DNA from 2 places in the Streptomyces sp. NPDC003077 genome. Region 1 is predicted to be linked to the other one. Evidence: riboswitches for the same ligand, from Rfam matches in the RefSeq annotation. Region 1 holds a riboswitch; the other holds the start of a gene.

The links. Region 1 has a riboswitch for glycine ahead of gcvP (aminomethyl-transferring glycine dehydrogenase). Riboswitches for the same ligand answer to the same signal wherever they lie in the genome.
Region 2: it holds a riboswitch for glycine, as region 1 does, so the genes downstream of both, gcvT (glycine cleavage system aminomethyltransferase GcvT) here and gcvP (aminomethyl-transferring glycine dehydrogenase) in region 1, are expected to answer to the same signal.

What each region holds. Positions count from the first base shown of each region.
Region 1 covers NZ_JBEXNM010000041.1:64,249-67,650, forward strand. The annotation lists gene gcvP (aminomethyl-transferring glycine dehydrogenase) at 1-1,523, opposite strand, end outside; glycine riboswitch at 1,712-1,821, opposite strand; partial or broken gene ABZX96_RS24745 (PRC-barrel domain-containing protein) at 1,946-2,257, shown strand; gene ABZX96_RS24750 (DNA polymerase IV) at 2,239-3,402, opposite strand, start outside.
Region 2 covers NZ_JBEXNM010000052.1:36,626-40,027, reverse strand. The annotation lists gene gcvT (glycine cleavage system aminomethyltransferase GcvT) at 137-1,264, opposite strand; glycine riboswitch at 1,404-1,499, opposite strand; gene ABZX96_RS27960 (AAA family ATPase) at 2,108-2,716, shown strand; gene ABZX96_RS27955 (hypothetical protein) at 2,895-3,402, opposite strand, start outside.

The DNA of each region.
Region 1 (3,402 bases):
ATCATGCCGCGGTCCAGCGCGTAGTCGCGGTCGGCGAGCTTGCGCAGGTAGCGCAGCATCGCGGTCTCGGAGCGGTGCTGGTGGAAGACCGGGTGCGTGAGGTACTCGTCGGTGCGCAGCAGCTCGCGCGGCAGCGCGTCCTCCACCTCGGCGTCCAGCGCCTCGATGTCCGCGCGCACGCCGAAGGCGCCCCAGACGGCGGACAGTTGCGCGCGCCCGGTGGTCTCGTCGCAGGCGATGCCGACGAGGTCGGCGTCGACCTGCCGCAGGTTGACCCCGGCCTCGCGGGCCGCGGCGACGACCTCGCCGGCGCGGCCGGGCACCCGTGCGGTCAGGGTGTCGAAGTACGCGTCGTGGACGAGCTCGACGCCGCCCGCGCGCAGGCCCTCGGCGAGGATCGCGGCGTAGCGGTGGGTGCGGCGGGCGATGGTCTTCAGGCCGTCCGGGCCGTGGTAGACGGCGTACATGCCCGCCATGACGGCGAGCAGCACCTGGGCGGTGCAGATGTTGCTGGTGGCCTTCTCGCGGCGGATGTGCTGCTCGCGGGTCTGGAGTGCCAGCCGGTACGCCTGCGTGCCGTCGGCGTCCACCGACACGCCCACCAGCCGGCCCGGCAGGCTGCGCGCGAACTTCTCCCGGACCGCCATGTAGCCGGCGTGCGGGCCGCCGAAGCCCATCGGTACGCCGAACCGCTGGGTCGTACCGACCGCGATGTCCGCGCCCAGCTCGCCGGGCGAGGTGAGCAGCGTCAGGGCCAGCAGGTCGGCGGCGACGGTGACGACCGCGCCCAGCTCGTGCGCCTGCTCGATGACGGGCCGCGGGTCCCGTACGGCGCCGGAGGCGCCCGGGTACTGGAGCAGCACGCCGAAGACACCGCGCTCGGCGACCTCGGCGGGGATGCCCTCGGACAGGTCGGCGACCACGACCTCGACGCCGGTCGGTTCGGCCCGGGTCTCGATGACGGCGATGGTCTGCGGCAGCGCGTCGGCGTCCACCAGGAAGACGCCCTGCTTGACCTTCCCCACCCGGCGGGAGAGCGCCATCGCCTCGGCGGCGGCGGTGCCCTCGTCCAGCAGCGAGGCGCCCGAGGTGGGCAGGCCGGTGAGGTCGGCGACCATCGTCTGGAAGTTGAGCAGCGCCTCCAGGCGGCCCTGCGAGATCTCCGGCTGGTAGGGCGTGTACGCCGTGTACCAGGCGGGGTTCTCCATCACGTTGCGCAGGATCACCGGCGGGGTGAAGGTGCCGTAGTAGCCCAGGCCGATCATCGGGGACAGGACCTGGTTGCGGTCCGCGAGCGCCCGCAGCTCCTGGAGGACCTCCGCCTCCGTACGGCCCTGGGGCAGGCCCAGCGCCTCGGCGCTCTTGATCACGTCCGGGACGGCGGCGGCGGTGAGCTCGTCCAGCGATCCGAAGCCGACCTGCGCGAGCATCTTGGCCCGCGCCTCACGGTCGGGACCGATGTGCCGTTCCTCGAAGGGGATACCGCGTTCGAGGGCGGTCAAAGAGATGCGGTCGGTGGTCATCTGCGGGGGCCTCCTGGTCGTCGCGACCTTGCCGGACACCGCGGCGCGGGTGCCCGGATGGCCTCCCCCTCTGTCATCGCGACCTGAGAGCTTCACCGGCCCGCGGCACACGGACAGGCTTTCACCGTCGGTGAGGGTGGGTTCCGGCGTCGTGCGTCTCCGTGGCCCGCCCTGCTTTCCAGAGTGACCTCGTCCATGCGGTACATGAGCCTGAGAGATTCCGGGGAGGAGTTGCTCCTTCGGCGTCCTCTCCCACACGCCCGAGGCACGTGGTCGAGAACTCTCCCGCACGGGGTCGACAGCCAGGGCCAGCCTACCAGCGCGCTTCCGGGAGTTCGTTCGAGTGGCCGAGGCATGAAATGTGCCGTTTGGTGGTTGTCACAAGGCAGTTCCCGGGCAGCAGCCGACCCGTTGGAGGGACCGTGCAGACCGACATCGACCCCCGGACCCTGATCGGCCGGAAGGCGTTCGACCGCAACGGCGCCAAGATCGGCACCGTGGACGAGGTGTACCTGGACGACGCCACCGGCGAACCGGAGTGGGCCGCGGTGCGCACCGGCCTGTTCAGCCGCGACGCGTTCGTCCCCCTGGAACCCAGCGAACTGGTCGACGGCACCCTGCGCGTGCCCTACGACCGGAAGCTGATCAGGGACGCCCCGGACTTCGGAGTGGGCCGCCACCTCTCCCCCCAGCAGGAGCTCCAGCTCTACCACCACTACCGGCTGGACATCTCCACACCGGGCACCGCCTCCGGACGGGAGGGAACCGCCCCGAATACCGCCTCCGGACGGGAGGAAGCCACCCCGGACACCGCCTCCGGAACGGAGGAGGTGCCTTCGGCCCCGGACAGGACCACCCCCGGCACCGCCCCGCACTCCCCCTCGGGCCCGGACGCGGACCCGCTCGCCGCCGGCCTGTCCTCGGCCACCCCCGGTGTCACGCCCGCCGCCCCGGGTATCACTCCTGCCGCGCCCGCCCCGGACCCGGCCGCTCCGGGTATCGGCTCCCCGGACCCGGCCGCTCCCGGGGCGCCCGCGACCGGCGCCGCCCCGGACGCCTCCTGCGGCCTGCCCTCCTCAGGGGACCGGGAGTTCGGACACGTCGCCGGTATGGAGGACTGACCGTCCTCCGGCCCGCCGACCAGCGGCAGCGGTTCCCCGGGACGCAGCGCCGGATCGTCGACCGCGAACGTCCGCACCCGCCCCGGGCCGGACCACGGCTGTTCGAACCGTACGGTCACCCGGCCCAGCCCACTGCCCTGCACCCACCCCGGGCCGTGCTCCTCGTGCACCACGTCCAGCCCGGGAAGCCATCGCCTCGGCCGCTCCTCGGCCTCTCGTGCTTCCTCCTCCCCCGTCGTCCCCGTGGCCTGCGGCTCCGCCGCCGCCTCCCGCGCCGCAGCCTCCCGCTCGGTCGCCAGCTGGGCGAACAGGTCCTCCTGCGTGAAGTCGGCGAGGCCGCTGACGCCCACGCCCAGCAGGCGCACCCCGCCCGTGGTGTCGACGGTGTCCAGCAACCGGCCCGCCGCCTCCCGGACGACGGCGAGGTCGTCGGTCGGCCCGCGCAGCGTTTCCGATCTGGTCAGCGTCGAGAAGTCGTAGTTGCGCACCTTGAGCACCACCGTCCTCCCCGAGCGCCCGGCCGCCCGCAACCGCCGTACGCACCGCTCCGCCAGCCGCATCACCTCGGCCCGCACCCGCGTCCGGTCGGTCAGATCCACCTCGAAGGTGTCCTCGACCGAGACGGACTTCGCGTCCCGCTCGGCCACCACGGGGCGCTCGTCCCGCCCCAGGGCCATCGCGTACAGCCCGGCTCCGTGCGCCTTGCCCAGCAGCCGCACCAGCTCGTCCTGCCCGGCCTCCGCCGTCTCGGCGACCGT
Region 2 (3,402 bases), on a different contig from region 1:
CATCCGCCGCTCGGCGATCACCTCTGCCGCTCGCGGACCGCTCCCGCTACCGGGAACGACTGTCCCCGTTACTGGGAACGACTGTCCCCGTTACTGGGAACGACTGCTTCCGCTACCGGGAACGACCGCCCGTGGATCACTTCTGCCGCTTGTAGAACGGCAGCGCGACCACGTCGTACGGCTCGTGGCTGCCGCGGATGTCCACCGCGACGCCCTCGGTCCCGGGCGCGGCGTGTGCCGCGTCGACGTAGGCGATGGCGATCGGCTTGCCCAGCGTGGGGGACGGGGCACCCGAGGTCACCTCGCCGATGACCGTGCCGTCGGCCGCCACCACCGGGAACCCGGCGCGCGGCACCCGGCGGCCCTGGGCCACCAGGCCCACGAGCTTGCGCGGCGGCGCGGACGCGGCGCGCTCGGCCGCCTCCTCCAGCGCGGCCCGGCCGACGAAGGCGCCGTTGTTCGAGGTCTTGTCGAACTTCACGACCCGGCCCAGACCGGCGTCGAAGGGCGTGGTGTCGCGGGTCAGCTCGTGCCCGTACAGCGGCATGCCCGCCTCCAGGCGCAGCGTGTCCCGGCAGGACAGGCCGCACGGCACCAGGCCCGCGTCGCGGCCGGCGGCCAGCAGCGCGTCCCACAGGCCCGGCGCGTCCTCGGGCCGGACGAACAGCTCGAAGCCGTCCTCGCCGGTGTAGCCGGTGCGGGCGATCAGCGCCTGGACGCCGGCGACCGTGCCGGGCAGGCCGGCGTAGTACTTCAGCCCGTCCAGGTCGGCGTCGGTGAGCGCCTTGAGGATGCCGGGGGACTCCGGGCCCTGCACGGCGAGCAGCGCGTAGGCGTCCCGGTCGTCGCGTACCTCGGCCTCGAAACCGGCGGCCCGCTCGGTCAGCGCGTCCAGCACCACCTGGGCGTTGGAGGCGTTGGCGACGACCATGTACTCCCGGTCGGCCAGCCGGTAGACGATCAGGTCGTCCAGGATGCCGCCGCGCTCGTCGCAGATCATGGTGTACCGGGCGCGGCCGACGGCCACCCCGCCGATGTTGCCCACCAGCGCGTGGTCCAGCAGGTCCGCGGCGCCCGGCCCGGTGACGGTGATCTCGCCCATGTGGGACAGGTCGAAGAGGCCGGCCCGGGTGCGGACCGCGATGTGCTCCTCGCGCTCGCTGCCGTACCGCAGCGGCATGTCCCAGCCGGCGAAGTCGGTCATGGTCGCGCCGAGCGCGCGGTGGGTGGCGTCGAGCGCCGTACGACGTGGGGCTTCGGTCATGGTTCCGGCCTCCGGGCAGGGGTGACGGGACGGTCTCCCCATCTGTCATCGGAACCTGAGAGGTTCACCGGGAGTCCGTGCCCGGACCCGGTTTGCACCTTGGGTGGAGCCGCCGCTGCGGCCCGCTTTTCAGATCTGCCTCGCCCGCGCGGTATAGGGGCCTGAGAGATTCAAGGGAGGACTTGCTCCTTCGGCGCCCCGCCGTGGCGGCCGGGGACTCTCCCGCGCGGATTCAAGCGGCCGGTATGCAGTTGGCTGTGCGTATGGCTGTGCGTGGTGCGTGCGTGTGCCGGTCGCGGGACGCGTACGGGCGTACGAACGGCCGTACGGGAAGCGCAAGGACGCACGACCCGGACGGCGCGCACATCATCGCACGGGATCGCCGGATGCAGGAGTCCCGGCCGGAACCGGAGGCCCGGAGGCCCCGCCGGGCCCGTTCCCGCTCCTGGGTTCCGTGGCGTCCGGACCGTCCTCTTCCTGCGGGTTCCGTACCGTCGGCCCGTTCCGGCTCCTGGGTTTCCGCGGCGCTCGTACCGCTTCCGCTCCCGTGTTCCGCGGCGTCCGCCCGTCCCCGCTCCCGTGTTCCGCGGCGTCCCGCCCGGCCCGTCCCCGCTTCCGGTTCCGCGGCGTCCCGGCCCGCACCGCCCGCACTCTGCCCCCCACAGCGCATTACCTTTTCTTTACACTCTCCGGGTAGGGGACGGGCCAGAACGTTCGGGGAGGGGCGATCACGTGTCAAGGCAAGCCGCATGCGCGACGGTTGGGGGGTTCACGTCGCCCCCGGGCGTCGGGGTGAAGGGGGTGTCCGGCCCGGTGCCCCGGCCCCGGCGCGCCGCGCGCTCGGTGGTCCGGCCCGGCCGCGGCGCCTACGTCGTGGACCTGCGGGACCGGCGCACCGCCCGCGCGCTCCAATTCCCCGCGGGGGACCTGGTCGTGGTCTCGGGGCTGCCGGGCAGCGGCAAGAGCACGCTCATGCACCGGGTGGTGCCGCCGGCGGACGCGTCCGGCGCGGCGGTGCACCGCATCGACTCCCAGGACGTGCGCGAGCGCTGGGCCCGGGGCAGGCTGCGCGCCCTGCCGTACGGCCTGTACCGGCCACTGGTGCGCGCCGCCCATTACCTGGGCCTGCGGCGGGCGCTGCGCTCCGGCGGCAGTGTCGTGGTGCACGACTGCGGAACGCTGGCGTGGGTGCGCCGCTGGATAGCCCGCAGCGCCCGGCGCGGCGGGCGGGGGCTGCACCTGGTGCTGCTGGACGTGCCGCCCGAGGTCGCGCTGTCCGGCCAGCGGGATCGCGGACGCGGCGTCTCCCGCTACGCCTTCGCCCGGCACCGCCGCGCGGTCCGCCGCCTGACGGAGGACGCGCGGGCGGCCCGGCTGCCGCGCGGGTTCACCTCGGTGGTCCTGCTGGACCGCGCGGCGGCGGAGGCGCTGCGGTCGGTCGCCTTCGGGTGAGGCCCGCGAGCCGCCGGCGGGCGGCGGCTCGGGCGCGTGCGGAGCGGCGCGCGGCCACCCGCCCGGGGCGGCGCCGCTCCTCCTGGCCGTCGGCTCACGCGAGCTTGGCGTCGGCTCACGCGAGCTTGGCGTCGGCTCACGCGAGTTCGGCGTCGGCTCACGCGGGTCGGCCGTCGGCTCACACGAGCTTGCCCAGAACGGCCTGCGGCAGGCCGAGGAGCGCGGAGAGCAGGCCGGTCTTCTCCTCCTTGGTCGCCTCCCGCGGACCGGACGCGTTGTCCTGCGGGTTCGTCTGGGGGTCGGCCTGCGGAGAGGTCTGCGGGGTGGTGTACGAGTCGTCCGGGCTGGCGTACGGGTCGGCGACCTGTGACGTGCTGGTGCCCGCGGGTGCCGTGGCCGCGTTCGGGTCGGCGGCCGTGGCCGCCGGCTCGGTGTACGGCGCGTCGGTGTCCCCGGCCGTCTTCGGGGCGGCCTCCGAGGCGGGGTCCTCCGGAGCGGTGGTGTCGTCCGTCGTACGGGTCCCCGGCGCCTTGGGGAAGAGCCGCGAGGACGGGAACGTCGAACCGGCGGCGGGCTGCGTGGCCGCGGGCTGGGTGGCGGTGGCCGGGGCCGCCGCGGTGCCCTCCGGGCGGGTGGCCTGCTCGGCGGCCGGGGCCTCGGGAGCGTACGGGTCGTCAGCGGCCTGC